DNA from 3 places in the Litoribacter ruber genome. Region 2 is predicted to be linked to each of the others. Evidence: riboswitches for the same ligand, from Rfam matches in the RefSeq annotation. Region 2 holds a riboswitch; each other region holds the start of a gene.

Region 1 (7,572 bases), on a different contig from region 2:
GGTAACTATGTGACGGAGGCTGCTGAAAGCTTGGCTAAAGACGGGCTAAATCCTGCGCATTATGATATGAGGTTTGTCAAGCCACTTGACGGAGATCTTTTGCATGAGATTTTTGGGAAATTTAAAAAGGTAGTAACTGTTGAAGATGGCTGCTTGATGGGTGGGTTTGGAAGTGCAGTGCTCGAGTGGATGATCGACCACGGATATCAGGCCCAGGTAAAACGTTTGGGTATTCCTGATGAGGTGATTGAGCACGGAGAGCAGATTCAGCTACACCGAGAGTGTGGATTTGATCCGGATGGTATAGCTGATGCGGTGAGGAGTTTGCATGAGGTTACAGTGAATGTGAAATATTAAGGTAGAAATATTTTAATAGAAATAGGGAAATTAGGAAATAGTGAAATATAAGGGGGGAGCCGCATCGAGAGTTGCGGTTTTCCTGTTTATACTAGGTTAGTATGCCTATGGAAATTGCTTACAATGATTTGGGGAATGGGCAGCCGCTCATATTTTTACACGGCTTTTGCGAAAGCAAGGAGATGTGGAAGGCATTTGAGGAGGCTTTTTCTCCCTTCTACAGGGTGCTGTGTCCAGATCTGCCAGGATTTGGAGAAAGCCGCTGGTATGAGGAGGAGGTCAGTTTGGAACAGGTGGCTGTGATGTTTGAGGAATGGATGGAGGAATTGAACCTGGAAAAACCCATCCTGATTGGCCACTCCTTGGGGGGCTATGTGGGCTTGGCACTTGCCGAACTTATGGGAGAGAGACTTGGTGGGCTTGGCTTATTCCACTCCACAGCTTTTGCCGATGATGAGGAAAAAAGGGGTGTCAGAAACCGGACCTTGACTTTTGTGGAAAAGCATGGGGTGGAAAAGTTTGTCACCTCATTTGTCCCGTCCTTATTTCCCGATTACAGGAGGGAAGAGCTTCAGGATAAAATTGATTATGTGCTCAGATTGGCTCTCAAGACCTCGTATCCAGGTTTGATGGCCTATACTAAGGCCATGCGTGATAGAAAAGAGCGGTTAGAGGTATTAAAGAGCTTTCGCTCTCCCAAGATGATGATCGCTGGGCAAGTGGATGCTGCCATCAAGCTTGAAGACAGCCGAAAGCATGAGGCTTTTGTGGATTTCTATTTTGAGCTTCCCGAAACCGGGCATATGGGGATGTTTGAGCGGGAAGAGAAGACCATTGAGGTAGTGGGGAAGTTTCTCGGTAGGTACTGTCGTCCTTCCATCATCTCGACCGAAGCAAATAGGAGTGGAGAGATCTAAAAACGTATATTGGACTTCCCCAATCAGTCTAGTTGTTTTCCCTATGTTTCTCCCATGCCTCTAATATCCCATTAACCATAGTGGACCCGACGAGGACCCGAAGGGGAGGCGAGTTGGAGGGGTAGAGGGGATAGGATATGAGTAGGGGTTAGGCTTAGACTGTCAATCTCAATTTGTCCCATGGCAATAGCCCGGTCTATAGTAGACATTTTAGAAGTATAAATATCTACTTCAGCGTCCTTTCCAAATTGGTTAATAATATCCTCAATTGAGTCAAAATCAGTTTTATCCGTTATTACAGTAGGCATACCTGTTTTTTATTTTAACAACGTATTTCAACCAGATTGTTCCTATTTAAAATATACGCTTTTTTCTAATTAATTGATCATAAATAATTCCAAGTATTTTTAAATTAACCCAAATATTAATGCAAAAAGGAGTTTCACTCAATTCGTGAAACTCCTGTGGGAAGAATACTTTATTAAAATTAATCTTTAAAACCTCAAGCTAACCCCGGCCAAGAAGTTTGTGCCGGCCATGGGGTAGTAGAAGTTTTCGGTAACAAGTTCTCTGCCACCAGCTGCTTCCCCTGGGAGGAAATAGCTGAAAGTGTAGCCGTTTGGTTCATAAAGCTCGTTGAAGATATTGTTGACCAAAAGGGTGAACTCCATTTCTTTGACAAATCTGGGACTGATCTTGTAGATGAACCTCAAATCGTTGGTGAAAAAGGCGTCTAGCTTTCTGTTTTCGTTTTGGGTGTTGTCCAGATATTGGCTGTCCACATACTTGGATAGCAGGGAGATTTCAAGTCCTTTGATCGGACGGAAGTCAATCATGGCTGATCCTACCACATTGGGGGAGAAGGCGATGTCGGTGTCCGTATAGGTGAAGCTTTCCTGCTGGAAAACCTCGGCGGCGTAGTCATCCACAAATTCGGTGAACTCTGCGATCTTGTTTCGGCTGAAGGCAATGTTTCCCCCCAAAGTCCACTTAGGGGAAAGCATCACCGCTCCGTCCAACTCGATACCCGCTCTATAGCTATCCGCCACATTTTCTCGGATATAGGCCCCTACATCATTTAATTGCCCTGTAAGCACCAATTGATCATTATACTTCATGTAGTAGAGATTGGCGCCATATTGGAAATTGTTGTGCTGTGTCCTTACACCAGCCTCAATGTTTTGGAGGTTTTCTGGCCTTGGAATCTCTGTGAGGGGGCTGTCAGTGAAATCCCTTCTCACTGGTTCACGATTGGCTACCGCATAGGAGGCGTAGAAGGTTTTGCCTTTGGCCGCCTCATAGCTGAAGCCGAATTTTGGGTTAAAGAAATGGTAGTTTTGGAATCCGCTGATGTCTCGGAGGTCGTTGTTGATTCCTACAAATCTATAGTCGATTCCTCTGTATTGAAGGTCGCCAAAAAGGTAAAGCTGGTCTACCACTTCATAGGTAGCTTTAAGGAAAATGTTGCGGTCATCTTTCACCGCATTGTTGTCATAATAACGGTCCCGGATATCCGTATCGCCTGCTACTCTCATCCAGATGATTTCCCCAAAGTGGTCCCCGTCATAACGGTTTGCCCCACCGCCCAAAATCGCATCCAATCGGCCGTCACCGGAGATGTAATTCAGCGAGAAAGTCGCCCCATAGAAGTCATTGTCCAACCATCTTCTTCTGATGATGTCTGTTCTTTCAATGGTTTCCCCACCAATCACAATAGGCTGGATGCCGTAGTTTCTAAGAAGTCGGTCATTTGGACGGAACTGCTCATAATATCCGGCGCCTTTAGTATAGTGCAGGGCCGCATTGGCTTTCCAATTGCTATCCAGATTACCGGCATAGATGAATTGATAGTGCTGCTGCTGGTAATTATCCGTTTCGTTTTCGTAGGTATAGCTGTTAAAAGTACGGTTGGTCTGCAGCAGGTTTTCCGGGACACCATTCCAAGCTTGGTAAGTTTGCTCAGCTCCTGCAAATACATTCATTTTGAAAACATGGTTGTCGCCATAATAACCCCCAGATAGATAATAGGAGCGAAGGTCTGAAAAGGCACGGTCAATGTAGCCATCGGAAGTGATCTGCGATAATCTTGCGTCTACTGCCCACCTGTTGTTCAATAGGCCCGTTCCGGCTTTCACTGTATGGCGCCGGGTATTGAAAGAACCGAACCCATTGTCGATTTCGGCGTAGCTTTCTTCCCTTTTGGTATCTGTCTGGATGTTGAGGCTGGCCCCAAAAGTAGCCGCACCATTGGTGGAAGTACCCACACCACGCTGGATCTGGATGTTTTCCACGGATGAGGCAAAGTCCGGCATGTTGACCCAGAATACGCCATGGGATTCGGCATCATTAAGCGGGATCCCGTTTACTGTTACGTTGATTCTGGTTTGGTCGGAACCCCGGATTCTCAGACCCGTGTAGCCCACACCTGCTCCCGCATCGGAATGGCTGACCACTGATGGGGTGTAATTTAGCAGGAAAGGAATGTCCTGGCCCAGATTGTTTTTGTTGAGTTCCTCTTTGGAGATGGTTTTAAAGGTTGTGGGGGTGGTCTGTCCGGCCCGTGTGGCTGTAACGATAAACTCCTCGGTGGAAAGCAGGCTTTTGTCCAAGGAGAAATCCAATTCTAAATCGGCCGAAATGCTGATGCTTGACCTTGTGGTCTGGTACCCTACGTAAGAAACCCTCACATCGTAATCTCCGGCAGGAATCCTGTTGACTTGGTAACGGCCGATCATGTCGGTGGTGCTTCCCCTGCCGGTGCCCTCTAAGATAATGTTTGCTCCCGGAAGGGTTTCACCAGTTTCGGCATCGGTGACTGTGCCGGACAAACGGTTCTGTGCCATGGCGCCGATGCTCATGAGCATGACGGATAGCATGAATACTAACTTTTTCATGTAATAATGGTGATAAAAACTGTTGCCTTTCGGCAGTTTGGTTAAACATAGAAGCAAACCAAGGGGAGGCTGCTCCACTTTCTGTAAACCGCTCATTTCCCTTCGCCGGTACTAACCGTATCAGGTTCAATGGGTATGATCTCAGCCCGTTATATTAGGGCACCCCTTAATGGGAGCAAAGGTAAGGATATTATCAAGATCGGCAATGGAATTAAAAATAGAAGAATTAGGAATGAGGAATTAAGAATGAACGGTTGAAGAAAATGGCCACAAAGGGCTCAAAGGCGCTAAGACTGGTTCGCGGACAAGGAAATGGGCACAAAGGAGTTGCACCAGGTTTTAAAAAAGTCGCGAAAACGGTTGGGAATAAATAATTAGCAATGAAGAATGAGCGGGCATGTTATTATAAAAAAAAAGCCGCACTAAGTTAGATTTAAACCTTAAATAGAAGAATTAGGAATGAGGAATTAAGAATGAACGGTTGAATAAAATGGCCACAAAGGGCTCAAAGGCGCTAAGACTGGTTCGCGGACAAGGAAATGGGTCGCAAAGGAGTTGCACCAGGTTTTAAAAACGCCGCGAAAAGGGTTGGGAATAAATAATTAGCAATGGAGATGAGCGGCAATGTTATTATAAAAAAAAAAGCCGCACTAAGTTAGATTTAAACCTTAAATAGAAGAATTAGGAATGAGGAATTAAGAATGAACGGTTGAATAAAATGGCCACAAAGAGCTCAAAGGCGCTAAGACTGGTTCACGGACAAGGAAATGGGTACAAAGGAGTTGCACCAAGTTTTAAAAAAGCCGCGAAAAGGGTTGGGAATAAATTATTAGCAATGGAGAACGGGCATGTTATTATAAAAAAAAAGCCGCACTAAGTTAGATTTAAACCTTAAATAGAAGAATTAGGAATGAGGAATTAAGAATGAACGGTTGAATAAAATGGCCACAAAGGGCTCAAAGGCGCTAAGACTGGTTCGCGGACAAGGAAATGGGTCGCAAAGGAGTTGCACCAGGTTTTAAAAACGCCGCGAAAAGTGTTGGGAATAAATAATTAGCAATGGAGATGAGCGGGCATTGTTATTATAAAAAAAAAAGCCGCACTAAGTTAGATTTAAACCTTAGTGCGACTTCTTCGACTTTGTGGGCAATTATTTTTCAGAAATTAAGCTGTGCCCAATGCCTTCAGGTGATAATAATGCGATGCAAAGGCCTGTCTTAGTCTGGAGTGCTCCAAGTAAGGCACTTGGTATTCCTGGCACACATCCTTGATGATCTTGCTTATTGCAGGATAATGGATATGGGAAATCTTTGGGAAAAGGTGGTGCTCCACCTGGAAATTCAGCCCGCCTACCAACCAAGTCAATACCTTATTTTTGGTGGCAAAATTAGTGGTGGTTCTCAATTGGTGGGTAGCCCAGTCGTCTTCCAGCTGGACGCCTTCATTGATAGGGAAGATGGTTTCCTCTACTGAGTGAGCCATTTGGAAGATGACGCTCAGGAAGATGCCCGTGGAAAAGCCAAACAGGAGAAAGCCTACCAACCAGGGCATAAAACCTAACAGATAAATGGGCAGTGCCATAAACAAAACCGCATGGACTAACTTGAAGCCCCAAAAGGAGATGTGGTCACTGGTTTTCATTTTCTGGATAGGGGTGATGCCTACCCGGCCGGTCACATATTTTTTGTAATCGGTCACAAACACCCAGTAATGATAGAGCAGGCTATAAGTCAGAAGGAAATATAGATGCTGATACTTGTGCATGCCATACCGCTTTTGGGCTGGGCAAAGTCGTAGGAAAGGCCGTGCGTTCATATCGTCATCCACACCTTCAATGTTGGTGTAGGAGTGATGGACCACGTTGTGCTTGGTTTTCCACATGAAGACATTTGCCCCTAGGAAGTTGATGGATAAGCCAGCCAGTTTGTTGAGCCATGGCTGGTTGCTAAAGCTGCCATGGGCGCCATCGTGCATGACATTAAAGCCAATCGAGGCCGCCAGTCCGCCTAGGACGATGCTTTCCAGGATGGCAATAGGCCAGAAAGGAGTGAAGAAAAGCAGGTGGATATAAACCGCCACAAATGAGATAGTCAGGATTATGGCTTTGGTGTAAAGCTGGGTGTTTCCTGTTTGGGCAATGTTATTTTCTTTGAAATGATTCTGGACGCGTGCTTTTAATGTTTGGTGAAATGGGGTGGATTTCTGGAATTTTGGTTTTTGCATAAAGAAATGATGAAATTCTAATTCATTTTGGCCACTGAAGCGCTGCCGTATTACTGGGGGGACTTTAATAGCTATTAAGCAAATATAAGCTTTTTTAAACTTTTCAAAAATGCAAATATTGATAGGTGGTTAAATCCTTTTTTATTGCTTTATCTTTTGATTTGCTTCATTTACCTAACGGCGGCTTTGGACATATAATTCAATCCATTCGTTTTTTTCTCATTAATGCCTCTATTATTTCAATAGAGGCATGCAATCTTTCTTCAATCATGCCGGAAACCAATTGATAAGGAACACTGGTGGTTTGGATTTTTTCCAAATAAACATTAAAAAAATAATTCCTCATTTCAGGTTCAGGATGTTCCCGCTGCGGGTCGGGTTCCCAGGGCATATCTATGTTTGTAAGCAGGTAGAGGTCATAATTCCTGCGGCTGATTTCATCTAGGGTCCAAGCATGGGTTTTACCATATTTATGGCGACTCCAAACATCGATCACGTGCAGGTCCGTATCGCAAAAAAGCATCTTCTCAGCATTCTTGGCGGCCAGTTCCTCGAGCTGGATTTGGCCTTGGGCAATAGGCAGAAGGTCCTCGTATCGATATTCCCTATCCAATTGCTCCAGGTATTCTCGGGCGTATTCACGGACCCAAGGTTCGCCGAAATGATCAGAAAGTCCTTTGGCAAGTGTGCTTTTCCCGGTTGATTCCGGTCCAATGATCACGATTCTAAGCATAAACGGGTTTTTTAGCAGCTTTCATCCAGGCGATTAAACCCAAAATGGCCATCACCGTGAATACCATAAACTGGAAAGAGGTCAATATTAAATCCTTATGCCAATACAGGGGCACCGATACGAGGTCTGTAATGATCCAGGCTATCCAGTTTTCCACCTTTTTCTTGGCCATCAGCCACATGCCCACAAAGGCCGAGGAGGTGGTGAAGGAATCCCAGTAGGGCACGGTACTGTCTGTGTAATTTGACAATACCAGATAAAGGGTCAGATAGGAAGCTCCAAAAATAGCCAAGCTGTAGAAGATGCCGCTTTTTTTGAGGTAGGTCACGGGCCTTTCTTCACCTGTTGGCGTAGGCTTGCTCCATACATACCAGCCATAGATTGACATGGCGGTATAGTAAAAGTTTATGCCCATATCGGCATAGAGCCCCACCATCACGGTGATATA
Region 2 (7,572 bases):
ACTGATGCCCCATCCGAAGGGCGCAGCTCGAAGGGAGGGCCCCGGGTAATAAAGACGTTAAATAATAGAAAAGCCTTCAAGTTACTCCTCAAGGCGGCTTGCCTTGCGGTGTACTTTGTACTTGGTACCTAGTACTTTGTACCCATTCGTAAGTACGAAATTGAAAGTACGGGGAACGAAGAATACTCATCCACGGTTTAGCTCCCTCCGCCCCCTAAAGGGGGAACTAGATTACGTCCATTATTTCATTCAAGCTCCCCTTTAGGGGCGGGGGGTGAAACGGAAGTTAAACAATGGTTAAGTGAACTCTCATTAAACTGATACCCCATCCGAAGAGCGCAGCTCGAAGGGAGGGCCCCGGGTAATAAAGACGTTAAATAATAGAAAAGCCTTCAAGTTACTCCTCAAGGCGGCTTGCCTTGCGGTATACTTTGTACTTGGTACCTAGTACTTTGTACCCATTCGTAAGTACGAAATTAGGAATACTAGGAGCGAAGTGGTCTAAGGACAGTCAAGCTTGCTAAAATGTCGAATAATGCTTGCCCGCTACGCCACGGCGCACAGGCGGGGCGGGAATAACGAAGTTTAATCCCGATGTACCTAATACTCCATTCTTCCCCGAGAGCAACAATTCCCCAGCAGATTGATTATACTATCTACACCAAATCATTTTTAATTTGAAAAGCAAAATTGGGCTCTATTCTTTGATTGCGGCGATTAGCGGGTTTGTCGTATTCGAGGTGCTGATCCATGTAGGCTTGTTGGAAGGTGTTGGTTGGAGGGTTTTGGCTACTGGTTTTGAGGCCGCCACAGTGGGAGCGTTGGCCGATTGGTTTGCCGTGAGCGCACTGTTTTATGAGATTCCCATTCCCTACGTGAGAAGGCATACCAATATCATTGTCAAAAACAGGGATAAGCTTACTGAAGGTATTGTCGAAATGGTTACCACCAAGTGGCTTTCCCCACAGATCATCCAGGAAAAGCTCCAGGGAGTGGAAATCACCAAGTATATTTTGAAGCTACTTGATGATCCGGAAAACCTTGACAAAACCCTCATGGCTTTCCGAAAGGTTATCCTTAAGTTTTCCGAAGGCCTGGATGATCCTAAAATGGCCAGGTTTATCCAAAACATGCTCCATGACCAACTGAAGGACTTTGAGGTGGCTGAACCGTTGGGCAAATGGCTGGAAGAAACCGTATCAACCCGAAAGCACCAACAGGTAGTCAGTATGGTAATCGGGGAGGTGGAAAAATACCTACGCACTCCAGAAACACGCCAAGTTGTCTTTGAAAAACTAAAGCTGGTGCTGGAGGAATATCGCAAACTCGATTGGATAAAAATGTCTGCCATCTGGGTGGGGAAACGGACCGGAGGGATTGACTTGGATATCCTCACCGAGCAATTGATTGAAGTGGCACTGGTCATGGCAAGGGAAATTGAGGGGGATTCCACCCACCCGGTGAGACGAAAGATGGATACGTACTTTTTGGAATTTGCCAATAACCTGAGAATAGGGGACAAAAAATCCGTGCGGTATATTCAGGACCTCAAGGACCAAATGGTATTGAATGTGGGCGCCAGCCACATCATTCAGAGCATACTCACCAAGCTGCAGTCCACCCTTGCTTCCCAGCTCGAGCATGATGAGACTGAGTTAATGATAATGATCAAAGATGGGGTGAAGAAATATATAAATCAGATCCGTAATGATGTTGATTTACAGTTGAATATAGATAATTGGTTAAAGAATAAAATTACCTATATGATCAATGAATTTCACCCCCATGTTGGGACCTTGGTCAGGGACAGTTTGGGAAGGTTGGATGATAAGGAGATCATGACCCAGATCAAAGATAAGGTAGGGGATGACCTCCAATACATCCGACTCAATGGAGCAGTGGTGGGTTTTTTGGTCGGGGTTACCATTGCTTTAGTCCGACTCTTTTCGGGTATCTGAAAATTTACTGACCTACAAACCAGTCTTTCCATACTGGCTCGTATCCCTTCTTCCTGATCATGTTGGCAATCGCAGATGCAGGGCGCTCATCACAGATTTCAAATTGCTCCAGGGTTTCAGGCTCCACGGCATAGCCTCCTGGGTTGGTTTTGGACTCGGCGCTCATGCTCGTTGCGCCCAAGGGTACCACGGATTCTCTGAATTTCTCCGATTCCCTCGTGGAAATGGAAAGTTCCACGTCAGGGTTAAACATCCGGTATGCACAGATCAACTGCACGAGGTTTTTGTCCGAAACGATCACATTTGGTTCAATTATACCCTCAGCAGGTCTCATGCGCGGAAAAGATATGGAATATTTGCTTTGCCAGTAGGTCTTTTGCAGATAATCCAGATGCAGGGCACAGAAGAAACTGTCGGTTCTCCAGGCCTCCAAACCCAGAAGCACACCTAGTCCAATTTTGTGGACTTTCGCCTTACCGACGCGGTCAGGTGTTTCTAACCGATAATTGAAGTTGCTCTTTTTTCCCTTTGGATGATAAACTTTGTAGGTATCTCGGTGGTAGGTTTCCTGATAAACCAGCACGGCATATACACCCAATTCCTGCAATCTTTCGTATTCTTCCTGCTCCAAAGGTTGTACTTCGATCGATATGTTGGCAAATTTATCCCGGATCAGCTTGACCGCATTGGAGAAGTAATTGATGTTGACGGTATAATTCGCCTCGCCGGACACCAATAGCACGTGTTGGAAGCCCAGGGCCTTGATGGCTTCGACTTCTTCCAGCAATTCGGAGTCAGAGAGCGTCTTTCGCGGGACACGGTTGTTGAAGCTGAAGCCGCAGTAGGTACAGATGTTTTGGCACTCGTTGCTCACATACATGGGCGCGTACATCTGTATGGTTTTGCCAAATCTCTCCTTGGTCAGTTGGTGGCTCACCTGGGCCATTTCTTCCAGAAACGGTTCGGCCGCAGGACTGATCAGGGCCATAAAATCCTCTAAATTTCGCTTTGGACTACGGATGGCACGGATTACGTCTGCTTCCTGCTTGCTGTTGATTCTTTCGCTGATTTCCTCCCAGCTGTGATTTTCAAATACTTCTACGAAACTCTTCTGCACAATTCGGTCTTGGTTATTCATTCAAAAATTGGGTGAGGGGAGAGGATGCCTCAGCGTGGCTGCTGATTTTACCCAATCTGGCTTCAAATGCCATTCTACCAGCCTCAACAGCTAATTTAAAGGCCTTGGCCATTTCCCTTGGATTTCCAGCCACGGCAATGGCTGTATTGACCAAGACCGCATCGGCACCCATTTCCATAGCTTTGGAGGCGTCCGATGGAGCTCCAATGCCGGCATCTATGATCACTGGCACACGGCTTTGCTCAATAATGATCTCCAGGAAGGTTTCGGCTTTGAGTCCTTTGTTTGTCCCAATGGGGGCACCCAGTGGCATCACAGCAGATGTCCCGGCATCCTCCAGCCTCTTGCATAGCACAGGGTCGGCGTGGATGTAGGGCAGTACAATAAAGCCCATTTTGGCAAGTTCCTCAGTGGCCTTAAGCGTTTCGATGGGGTCCGGCATCAGGTATTTTGGATCCGGGTGGATTTCCAGCTTCAGCCAATTGGTCTCCATGGCCTCCCTGGTAAGCTGGGCAGCAAAAATGGCTTCCTTGGCATTTCTGACTCCGGAAGTATTAGGCAAAAGGTTAATATGCGGATGTTGCAGATGGGTGATGATCTGGTCGGTATCGGTTTCCATATCCACCCTCTTAAGTGCCACGGTTACCATTTCACTTCCCGAAGCCAGCACAGCCTCCTCCATATCCTTATTGCTCCCGAATTTTCCTGTTCCCAGAAAAAGGCGGGAGGTAAATTCCTTATCTACTATTTTTAGCGGCTTCATAAAGTTTTCTGTTAAAATTTTTAATACTTGAATTGGGATCGTCCAGAAGGGCAGATGATACCGCCACTCCATAAACTCCGCATTCCAGTAATTGCGGTATATCCTCGGCATTTACGCCTCCTATGGCATAAATGGGTACCTGACCCGAGGTCAGTTTGCTGCAGATGTCCGTGTATCCCTCAAAACCGAGGATTGGGCTTAGTTTCTCTTTGGTGACTGTAAATCTCAATGGGCCCAAGCCTACATAATCCACTCCCTCATCAAGTCTTTGCTGTACATGCTTCAAGGTATTGGCTGTTCCACCGATGATTTTCTTTACGCCCAAAATCTTACGTGCTTCGGGAATGCTTCCATCATCAAGGCCCAAATGTAACCCATCTGCATCAAGCTCCTGAGCGGCTTTGATATGATCGTTGATCAGAAGTTTGGCTCCATAGGCCTCAGTAAGGCTTTTGACTTCCGTTCCGATTTTTAGAATCTTGTTTAAGGAGGCGCTTTTCCATCTAAACTGCACCCATTTGCAGCCGGCATCCAAAACCAATTTAATTCCCTCAAGTTGCTCTTCGGCCGTATGGCCATGACTGATAAACTGCAATCTTTCCATCACACACTTTCTTTAAATTGTAATGCCAAATTTAGTTCTTCCAAGGCTTTGGGTTGGGTGGATTTCCATATGCCTCCTAACAGTGCGGCACCTGAAAAACCCATCTCCATCACCAGGGGAAGCTTTTCGTTGGTAATGCCCCCTATGGCAATGAGATTGTGGTCAATATCCCTTACCTTTTCCCATTTTTTTGGATCAAAGGGTTCCCCATATCCTTTTTTGCTAATGCTTGGAAAGACAGGTCCCATGAAGATGTAATCAAAGTAGGGTGGTAGTGTTTCCAGGGTGTCAAATGAATGGACAGAGGTGCTTAGGTGAAATCCCTGATTTTTCTGGTTTTCAATTTCCTCGACCGGCGTACTTTCCCGAAGGACCTCAGAAAAGTGGAGTCTTTTGATCCCTAAGGGTCGGGCAATATGGTGATGGGAATGCAGGGCAAGTTTCTCCCTGTGCTCATGTCCTATGAGCTCAACCAAGCGGACAAGGGCATTTTCGGGAAGAAGGGGTTTTTTGAGGTGAAAACGTTCTACTCCACAGGCTAGATAGCTCCGGATGAGCTCAGCTTCTTTGCGTACCGGCACGAGTGAAGAGAACAGTATAATTTTCATCTCAGCCCCCTTGAGTTGCTTTGAATACTACCACTTTTGCGGAATCCCTGATGATGGTTTCCGTCCATTTATTGCGAGGAATCACCTGATTTTCTATAGCTAGGGCAATTCCTTTTCCATTATTGGGAAAAGTCACCGATACCAATTCTGCAGCGCTGATTTGCTCATACTGGGGTAGGGACTTGGGGGTGTTGTTCAGAATTATTTCCATTTATGGTGAAATTTTGACTCAGAAATACAACACTTTAGGTTTGGTCTCTATGTGGACCTAGACTTTTCCCTTCGACAGTCCGAACTGCATCAGGTTCAAAGGGTATGATCTCAGCCCGCCGGGGCACCCCTAAAGTATTTAATACAAAGATAATAGTTTTGGGCAGAAGACCTACCCTCATTTCTCCACTAAGTATTTCCAGTACCTCTTCGGTACGTGTTGCAGATGCAGCTTTGGATTTTTGCGGCTGGCTATATTGGTGGATTTAAAGTAGTTTTTCCATAAGGATTGAAATTCCATTTCCGTATCGTCCCATTCTATGCTGATAAGGGCAGGGGTTTCTGAATTTTCAGTTTGGTGAAATTCTACGGGTACTACTTTAGTCAAATCATAAAAGACCCCGTAATTTCTCTTGAGGTCAAATATCATCCACTTTTGGTCTGCATACCGGTTTTTGAAATGCTCCGAAATCAGCGGCAGCACATCAAAGTCTGGCTCAATGGTGGCATAGTAAATCTGGTCTGAGGCCAACTTGAACCTGACAAAAGCGGTCATCCGGTGCCTTTCCCTGCTGAGCTTTTTCATGATTTCCTGCAAGGCCAACACAGATGGGTGTCCGTAATCCTTGAGCACATCTTTTTCTGACTTCAGGGCATAGCGCACCACTCCAGATACGATATTCCCCACGTTTGTCTGCTCCGAAAGGGTGGCTTTCCATAAACTCTGAAGACCACTTTTTCCCAAGAGTGATTGGATTTTCGTTTTTACTCTTTCTGCTTTTTCCTGATCGGCAGACACTTTATGTATTTTTTCAAAAAGCTGTGGCCCCAGATCACCTTCAATATATATTTGAGGCTCGGCTATTTTTAGGGCGTAGCTTTCAAAAATTGCCGTCAGCAAGCCGTCAAATGATCCGTCATAGGTAAAATAGCTCATTGGAAAAGGGAAAGTTGAGGGGAGAAGTTTGCGGAAAATTTGCTGCTGCCATTTTGGAGGATAAGTTGACGCAGGGTCAAACTGTCCATGTCCCTGGCACCCACGTGATTTCCACAGGTGATAAAATGCTGGGCGCGGTTCATGGCAATTCCAAATTTGCGAAGCTTGTCCATATTCAATGCCCCAAATTTTCTGGCCGCTATTATCTTTTTGGCAGATTTCACTCCCACGCCCGGTATTCTGAGTATCAAGTGGTAATCAGCCTTATTGACGTCAACAGGAAAATATTCCCGGTTTCTCAAGGCCCAACTTAACTTAGGGTCAATCTCTAAATCTAGGTTCGGATGTGTTTCATTGACAATCTCCTGAGGGTTGAACTGATAAAATCGCATCAGCCAATCGGTTTGGTAAAGACGGTTTTCCCGCACCAAAGGCACAGGAGTGCCTAGAATAGGTAAGTTTTGGTGTTCTAAAACAGGTACATAGCCTGAGAAGTACACCCTTTTGAGATTGAACTTCTGGTAGAGGGTTGAGCTGGTTTTGATGATGTCCAGGTCACTTTCTTTGGTCGCCCCGATAATCATCTGGCTGGATTGGCCAGCAGGAGCAAAAATGGGGGTGGATTTGATCAGTTTCTTTTCCTCCTTAAATTTCAAAATATCCTGCTGAATAGAGGCCATGGGCTTGATCATGTCCTTGTGGTTCTTGTCAGGAGCCAACAATTTTAGGCCTGAAGAGGTGGGGAGTTCAAGATTAACGCTTAGTCGGTCGGCATACAGCCCGGCTTCCCGCATGAGTTCATCGCTGGCACCTGGGATGGTCTTTAGGTGGATGTAACCATTGAACTTGTGTTCCTGCCGGAGTTTTTTGGCGACCTTGACCAATCTTTCCATGGTAAAGTCTGCGTCTTTGAAAATGCCAGAGGATAGGAAAAGGCCCTCAATGTAATTTCGGCGATAAAAGTTGATGGTGAGTTCCACTACCTCATCCACGGTAAAAGCCGCCCTTTTGATGTCGTTGCTTTTTCGGGACACACAGTAAAGGCAATCGTAAATGCAGTGATTGGTCAGCAGGATCTTCAGCAGGGAGACACAGCGCCCGTCTTCAGTATAGGTATGGCAAATTCCCATGCCGCTGCTGTCGCCAAGGCCTTTGTCCTTATTGGCTCGTTTGCTCCCGCTGGAGGAGCAGGATACGTCATATTTGGCCGCATCTGCGAGGATATTAAGCTTTTCCTTTAATCTGTCCCAGTTCATTCTTACCTCTTTCTTCGAATCTATTTCAACATAAAACGTCGAAATTAATTCCCTAGTAGAACGCAAAACTGGGGGCTATTTTCGGATTTGTGAGATCT
Region 3 (7,572 bases), on a different contig from region 2:
CAGTGATTTTCATCCCGGTCAGTATTTCCGCCTCATCCAGATTAGGGGTAATTACTTTGCAGAGGGGGATTAGTTTTTTGGCGAGTGCCTCCACGGTTTCATCCTGGATGAGCTTGTCCCCGCTGGTGGCCACCATCACGGGATCAAACACTACCGGGATTTTCGGATACCTCTTAAGTGTTTCTACAATGACATCCACAACTTCAGGCCTGTCCAGCATGCCTATTTTGATGGCCTTGGGCTTGATGTCCTCAATCACGGCCAAAATTTGCCCTTTGATGATATCAGGAGGAATGGAGTGGATTGCTGTCACACCCAAGGTGTTTTGAACCGTGATTGCTGTAATGGCAGAGGTGCCAAAGCAACCGAGTGCGGAAAAGGTCTTGAGGTCGGCCTGTATCCCCGCGCCCCCCCCACTGTCCGATCCGGCAATGGTGAGGACGGGAATATATTTATTTCTTAAATAGTTTTTCATGGGTGACTTATTATAAAACCTGCCAGGTTATTCGTGAAATTTATCCAATCTGGCAGGTTTTAACTTATACTCTTTTCAATTTGATTTCGAAATTCCTCGGCAGCCTTGGCGGGGCTAGGGTCACTGCAGATGCCGGAGACCACCGCCAGGCAATCCGCTCCGGCCCGAATTACCGACTCCGCATTGCTCACTTTGATATTGCCTATTGCCACCAGGGGCTTGCTGGTCATCTGTCTCAGGTTTTGCAGCCCATTCAAGCCCCACTCCGTGTAGGTGTCAGCTTTGGTGGGAGTGGTGAAAATTGGGCTTACTCCATAATACCAGGCAAACTCGCTGCCTGCCTTTGTCAATTCTGAGGCCTGTTCCAGCGAAAGGCCCACAGGGTAGTGGCTGCCCAAGAGGCTTTTTACCTGTTGCAGACTTTCATCTTTCTGCCCGATATGAAGTCCTGTCGCCTCTACTGCTTTGGCCACTTCCACGTTGTCATTGATTATCAACGGCACGTTGTATTTCGAACAAATTTCCTTTAGACGAAGGGCTTTTTCGGTGAAAGCAGGTGTGGCAAGATCCTTTTCACGTAGCTGTATGATCTCCACGCCGCCTTTGATTGCCTCTTCCATTACCCAAAAGAAATCCCTTCCCAGACAGGCTTTTTGGTCAGTTACTAAATACAGGCGGAATGGAAAATCTGCAAAATCCATTTAGAGCATGCTGATTTTGGCAAGGTTGGTGATATCGGTGTCGCCCATCTGGTGGAGGCAGTCGTAAATGTAGAGTTGCATGGTCCCAGGACCGGATGCCATCTCAGAGGCCATCTGCCCTGCCATGCCCAAAACCGCCATAGCCGATACGGTGGCATCAAATGGGTCATCTATTACAGCGGCAAATGCCCCTATCAACGCCGAGGCTGTGCAGCCCATTCCCGTGATTTGGCCCATGAGTTCGTGGCCATTTTCTATCATCGAAACCCTGTCGCCTTGGATTACATAGTCCTTTTCCCCTGAAATGCACACCACGGCACCGGTAGAATTGGAGAGGTTTTTTCCAGCCTCAACGGCCTCATCGGAGGTGTTGGCGCTGTCCACACCTTTGGATGCGATGTCGATTTTGGCCAAAGACATGATCTCGGAGGCGTTGCCTCGGATGACGGTCGGTTTGTGGTGGAGAAGCTCGGCAAGGGTATCATTGCGGTATTTGGAGGCACCAGCACCTACAGGATCCAAAATCCAGGGTTTGCCAATGGAGTTGGCCTTTTTGGCGGCGAGCATCATGCTGTCTACCCAATATTCGTCCAATGTGCCGATATTGATTACCGAGGCGCCAACCAAGTCAATGAGATCTTCCACCTCAGGGTGGGCATGTGCCATGATGGGGGAGGCCCCAATGGCCAATATGGCGTTGGCCGTATTGTTCATCACCACAAAATTGGTGATGTTGTGAACCAGCGGGCTTTTTTGCCTTACAAGCTGTAGGTTTTTGATAATAGACTCCATGGTAGTTGTGGGTTTAGTTAGGAGTCCCTTTGAAAAGTCAATACGCAACTTTTTCCTTCGGCAGTGCGAACTGCATCAGGTTCAAAGGGTATAATCTCAGCCCAACTGGGCACCCCTAAAGTTTGATTATGGGAACTAAGTTAGTAAATCCTGCCATCGAAGGCAATTTATGGCCAAGCTTTTAGAGCCGCTTCGGCGATGATTCCATCCTGTTCGCTTGTTACCCCACTGATTCCGATGGCTCCTATCACGCGGTCTCCATCTTTGATTGGCAACCCACCTTCCACGGCTACCACATTCGGCAAACTCATTAAATGGCTGTTTCCGCTCTTGGCTCCATCTTCAAAAACCTTGGTAGACCGCTTGAAATAGACAGAAGTTTTTGCTTTGGCAATGGCCACTTCCACGCTGCCCACCTGGGTGCCGTCCATGCGCCTCAAGGCCAGCAAATGCCCACCTTCATCCAAAATGGCAATGACCACGTTCCAGTTGTCCTGTCTGGCCCGCTCCTCAGCCGCATCTGAAATCTTCTGTGCAGCCTCCAGGTCAAGGGCACGGGTTTGGGAAAGGGCAAGGTTGGTGATGGAAAAGAAAAATAAAGCGATTAAAAGTCTTTTTTTGATGTTCATGGTGAAGAAAATTAGTGGAGATTAAATTTACGGATTTCCTAGCTGAGATTTTCCAAAAGCTGAAAATTATTAAAGGGGAGGTGTTTGTCAGGCTTCAGCAAAAAACTCTGTGAAACTATTTTTTTTTAAAACCCATTTAAACTCTGTGTCCTTTTCTTTTACGCCTCAACTTATCCTGCTCCAATTGACCTGATGTTTTCTTTGGCTTTGAACCTGCCGTAGGATCAGGGCATTGCTGGGGTGGCTGAGATCAGGGTCCTCGGCCAGGATATTCTGGGCGGCATCTCTTGCAATGGCCAAGATAGGGGCATCCTTGCTTAGGTCACCGATCAGCAGGTCCATGATGCCACTCTGCTGTGTGCCCATCAGGTCACCAGGGCCACGCAGTTTGAGATCTACATCTGCAATCTCAAAACCGTTATTTGTTCTGACCATGGTATCAAGGCGGATTCGGCTGTCTTTGGAGAGTTCATATTTGCTCATCAGCACACAATAGGACTGCTCGGCGCCACGTCCCACGCGCCCTCTGAGCTGGTGGAGCTGGGAGAGGCCAAACCTTTCCGCATTTTCAATGATCATGACTGAGGCATTGGGCACATTTACACCCACCTCAATCACGGTGGTGGCCACCATGATCTTGGTTTCTCCTTTGACAAACCGCTGCATCTCGTAATCCTTGTCAGCCGGCTTCATTGCTCCGTGCACGATGCTGAGTGGATATTGCGGAAAGGCCCTGGCGATACTTTCATATCCGTCCATCAAGCTCTTTAAATCCATCTTTTCCGATTCCTCAATGAGCGGATAGACTATATAAACCTGCCTGCCCAATTCGATTTCTTTCTTGATAAACCCAAAAACCTTGAGCCTGTCCTTGTCATAGCGGTGTACAGTCTGGATAGGTTTTCTGCCAGCCGGTAGCTCATCAATGACCGAAATGTCGAGATCCCCGTAAAGGGTCATCGCCAAAGTCCTGGGAATAGGCGTGGCGGTCATGACCAGTACATGCGGAACAAACTGCTTGTTTTTGGCCCAAAGTTTTGCCCGCTGGGCCACACCGAATCTGTGCTGCTCATCCACGATGGCTAGGCCAAGATTCTTGAACTGGACGATATCTTCCAAAAGCGCATGGGTGCCGATGAGTATATGGAGTTCTCCGCTCAACAAAGCTGCATGGATCTTTTTCCGTTCCGACTTCTTGGTGCTGCCTGTCAGCAAGGCAATATTGAGCCCCATCATATCCGCAAATTCCTTCAAGCCCTCATGATGCTGGTTGGCCAAAATCTCCGTGGGTGCCATCAGACAAGCCTGTGACGATGAGCCTATGGCCACCAGGCAGCAGATAAAAGCCACCATGGTTTTGCCGCTCCCTACATCGCCTTGGATCAACCGGTTCATCTGCTTTCCCGATCGCATGTCGTTATAAGCCTCCTTGATCACCCTTTTCTGCGCTCCGGTAAGTTCAAACGGGATATGGTTTTTATAAAATTCCGTCAGCAGGTTGGTATCTGAAAGAATCTGCCCCTGGGATTTCTCCGTTCGGGTCAATTTAAGTTTCAACAACCTGAGCTGTACATAAAAAAACTCCTCAAACTTTAGCCTATAAATGGCTTTTCTCAAAACCTCAGGGTTTGAGGGAAAGTGTATTTCTTTGATCGCAGGCTTTTTTGCCAGAAGGTTGAACCTCTCCAAAATGCTTGTCGGTAAAGTTTCGTGGATCTGAGGTAGGGCATTTTGCAGCAGGATTTCCATGATTTTGGAAATGCCCTTGCTGTCGAGAAATTTTGCCCGTAGTTTTTCGGTAGTGGAATAGATCGGCTGAAAGGCATTTCGGTTTTCTGTTGCCGCTGTATAGATTTCGAGTTCGGGGTGGGCGATGCTGAATTTACGGCCGTATTGATTGGGCTTTCCAAAAGCAATATAAACCGCTCCAACGGTAAGTTTTTTGACCACCCATTGTACCCCTTTAAACCAGGTCAGTTCCATTTCCCCGGTTTCGTCTCTGAAGTAGCCTACCAGCCGCTTCCTTCTCCCGTCACCGATGGTTTCTATTTTGACCAACCTGCCCAATATCTGTACGTGATCAAGTTCGGCAGTAAGGTGGCGGATTTTGTAAAACTTGGTGCGGTCCTCATACCGGAAAGGGTAGTGCTGCAGCAATTCCCCAAAAGTAAAAATGTTGAGTTCTTTGTTGAGCAACTCAGCTTTTTGGGGGCCTACGCCTTTCAGAAATTCTATTTTGGTATCGAAGTAGCCGGGCACGGGTTGAAAGGGGTATGTTTTAAAAACTTCCCAAATTAAAACAAATCCAGGAAAAGATGGCTAAGAAGGTACAAAAACCTACTTTGCCTTCAATGCACTAATAAATTGTCGTATCTATGACTTTTTAAAACTTAAAATTTATTAATGATTAGTGCAGAGTTTTAATTTTTTAGTCATATTTATAACCAAGTTATGAAAAAGTTTTATCCAATTTTTGCAGCGGCTTTGTTTTTTGCTTGTTCAGAAAACCCAAAGGATCTTTCCCAAAGCCAATCACTTTCTCTCAACTTTGAGCTTGACACCGTGATGGTGGATGCGGGGGATGATATTATTTTTTTGGCAGGTGGACTCCATCAATCGGACTTGAGTTCTGATGGAACGACATTTTATAATTTTGATTTCAATGAGAATCTTCTCGAGGTCATTGATCTGGATAATCTTCGGCTCTCTCATAAAATCCCATTTGAGAAGGAAGGACCAAATGGTACCGGAAACGTATATGGAGTTCAAAATTTGAGTGATGGGAGGTACCTTTTGTCCAATTTTACATCAATTGGTATTTTTTCAGAGCAAGGCCAAAGGGAGGATTCATATGATTTTTCGAAGGTTCCTTCAGGTATTCTCGAAGAGGGTGAAGTCGTTTCGTCGGATGGTATTTTATCAGAGGATGGAAAGTACTTTGTGTCATTTTATGCTAAAGGATGGGCAGGTGCCCATGGTATCGCCAAGCTAGACCTTGAAACCCGTGAGATCTTAAGATTTCCTGTAGATCAATTGAAAGCTTTGGATAGGTATACGATGAAATCCCATGATGAATATAAAATGGAAATAAGTATGGTGGCCAACCATCTTTCGTGGCATGAGGAAAAGTTGCTCATCAGCAATTCAGTAGAAAATCAACTTTTGGTTATTGACCCTAACCATAATAGCATTTCTCAACATTCTTATGAAGCTCTATTGACACCTAACTATTCTAAGGAGCCTAATAAGAGGGATTTTGATACATTTGAAGAAATAGGAGAAGTGGGTGAGACTTACCGTAACGAGGTCTACTTTGGAAAATGGCTTTGTGATCCTCTATCTGAAAGATTTTACAGACTGAGCCATATATTTGAAAGGGAGGTTGGGGAAGACCAGGAGGAATATAAAGTAGTGCTGACAGTTTTTGACAAGGATTTTCAGCAGTTGTATGAAGGTCTCACACCATTGAAAAGTAATTACTTCAATCCGTTTGTAAGAGGTGGAAAGCTTTACCTCTTCGAAAACATCAATGACGAACTTGCATTTATCGTCCTTACCATCAATGAAGCATAATATGAAAAGATTTTTATTGCCCCTATCTCTGATGTTTGGCATCGCCTGCTCTGACAAGGGTTCCGAAGAAGGAGCTCAGCAACTAACCCTGACTTTTGAAGTGGACACCGTGATGGTGGATGCGGGGGAGGATTTTATTTATTTAAGAAGTGGGCTCTATCGTGCGGAGCTTAGTTCTGATGGCAGAGCATTGTATAATTTCAATGACAATGAAAATCTGCTCGAGGTGATTGATATGGATAATCTTAGGCTTTCTCACAAAATCCCCTTTGAAAAGGAGGGGCCACATGGTACCGGACAAGTATATAGATTTCAAGATTTGACTAATGGGAATTATCTTATATCAAATTTTACTTCAATAGGTATTTTTACAGACAAAGCTCATAGAAAGGAATACCATAAATTTTCTACACTATCAGAAGAGGTCATGGAAAAGGGTGAGATTGTCTCACCTGAGGGTATTTTATTAAAAAATGGAAAAACATATGTAACTTTTTATGCAAAAGGTTGGGCAGTAACAGATGGAATTGTAAAGTTTGATTTGGAGTCCAATGAAGCAATTAAGTTACCCGTTGATCAATTAACAGCCTTGGATAGGTTTACTGTTAAAGTTCATGATAAAACGCAGACAGAAATTAATTGGGTAGGTAAATATTTGTCTTCATATGGGGAAAAAGTACTTATAAGCAATTCCGTGGATAATCAGCTTTTAATATATGATCCTGAAGAGAATAGTATTATTCAACATGATTTCCAAGCTAAACTGACAGCCAACACGCCTAAGGAGTTTGCGAGAAGAGAAGTAGATACGCAGGATGAATTAATGGAAATAGGCAACTCTTTTCGAAATGATATATTTTTCAGTCAATGGATATTTGATTCTACCGCCGAAAGGTTTTACAGGTTAACCTACCTTTTGGATAAGGAAGTGGATGGACAAAAAGAATTCAAAACAGTATTAACCATTCTTGACAAGGAATTTCAGCAGGTGTATGAGGGAGTGACACCCTTGAAGAAAAAGTATTTCAAGCCGTTCGTGAGGGAAGGCAAATTATACCTTTATGAAAATATAAACGATGAATTGGGCTTCATTGTCCTTTCTATTACTGAGGTTTGATCAGATATAAGAAATCCCTAAAAAAAAAACTTATTTTGATTTCTCCGCAAAGAAACTCTGCGAAACTCCTGTTTAAACTCGGTGCAACTCTGTGTCCTTTTTTCTCTACTCCAACCTCGGCAAGCTCAACTTGTACTTAACCGCTACCAACCTGATGATGATCACGATGCCGATGGAAATGAGCATGTTGGGATCTCTGTCCAGGCCAAAATGGTTGAGCACCAAATAAATGATCGCACCGGCTAGGCAGGCACTGGCATACACTTCCCTTCTAAAGAGGATGGG

Evidence for each region. A riboswitch is a leader RNA that binds a small molecule or an ion and turns the genes downstream of it on or off. The one in region 2 is predicted to bind thiamine pyrophosphate.
Region 1: it holds a riboswitch for thiamine pyrophosphate, as region 2 does, so the genes downstream of both, KI659_RS09955 (TonB-dependent receptor) here and thiS (sulfur carrier protein ThiS) in region 2, are expected to answer to the same signal.
Region 3: it holds a riboswitch for thiamine pyrophosphate, as region 2 does, so the genes downstream of both, thiM (hydroxyethylthiazole kinase) here and thiS (sulfur carrier protein ThiS) in region 2, are expected to answer to the same signal.

The regions. Positions count from the first base shown of each region.
Region 1 covers NZ_JAHCMY010000004.1:268,756-276,327, reverse strand. Annotated here, with positions in the region: gene dxs (1-deoxy-D-xylulose-5-phosphate synthase) at 1-357, shown strand, start outside; gene KI659_RS09965 (alpha/beta fold hydrolase) at 459-1,274, shown strand; gene KI659_RS09960 (hypothetical protein) at 1,346-1,582, opposite strand; gene KI659_RS09955 (TonB-dependent receptor) at 1,769-4,168, opposite strand; TPP riboswitch at 4,250-4,345, opposite strand; gene KI659_RS09950 (fatty acid desaturase family protein) at 5,333-6,391, opposite strand; gene KI659_RS09945 (AAA family ATPase) at 6,591-7,124, opposite strand; gene pnuC (nicotinamide riboside transporter PnuC) at 7,117-7,572, opposite strand, start outside.
Region 2 covers NZ_JAHCMY010000010.1:44,307-51,878, reverse strand. Annotated here, with positions in the region: gene KI659_RS14845 (DUF445 domain-containing protein) at 678-1,958, shown strand; gene thiH (2-iminoacetate synthase ThiH) at 1,963-3,096, opposite strand; gene KI659_RS14835 (thiazole synthase) at 3,089-3,859, opposite strand; gene thiE (thiamine phosphate synthase) at 3,834-4,463, opposite strand; gene KI659_RS14825 (thiamine phosphate synthase) at 4,463-5,071, opposite strand; gene thiS (sulfur carrier protein ThiS) at 5,073-5,282, opposite strand; TPP riboswitch at 5,332-5,423, opposite strand; gene KI659_RS14815 (TIGR03915 family putative DNA repair protein) at 5,460-6,218, opposite strand; gene KI659_RS14810 (putative DNA modification/repair radical SAM protein) at 6,215-7,474, opposite strand.
Region 3 covers NZ_JAHCMY010000002.1:45,940-53,511, reverse strand. Annotated here, with positions in the region: gene thiD (bifunctional hydroxymethylpyrimidine kinase/phosphomethylpyrimidine kinase) at 1-475, opposite strand, end outside; gene thiE (thiamine phosphate synthase) at 535-1,176, opposite strand; gene thiM (hydroxyethylthiazole kinase) at 1,177-1,968, opposite strand; TPP riboswitch at 2,004-2,095, opposite strand; gene KI659_RS04910 (GlcG/HbpS family heme-binding protein) at 2,136-2,597, opposite strand; gene recG (ATP-dependent DNA helicase RecG) at 2,763-4,856, opposite strand; gene KI659_RS04900 (DUF4221 family protein) at 5,049-6,170, shown strand; gene KI659_RS04895 (DUF4221 family protein) at 6,172-7,287, shown strand; gene KI659_RS04890 (trimeric intracellular cation channel family protein) at 7,393-7,572, opposite strand, start outside.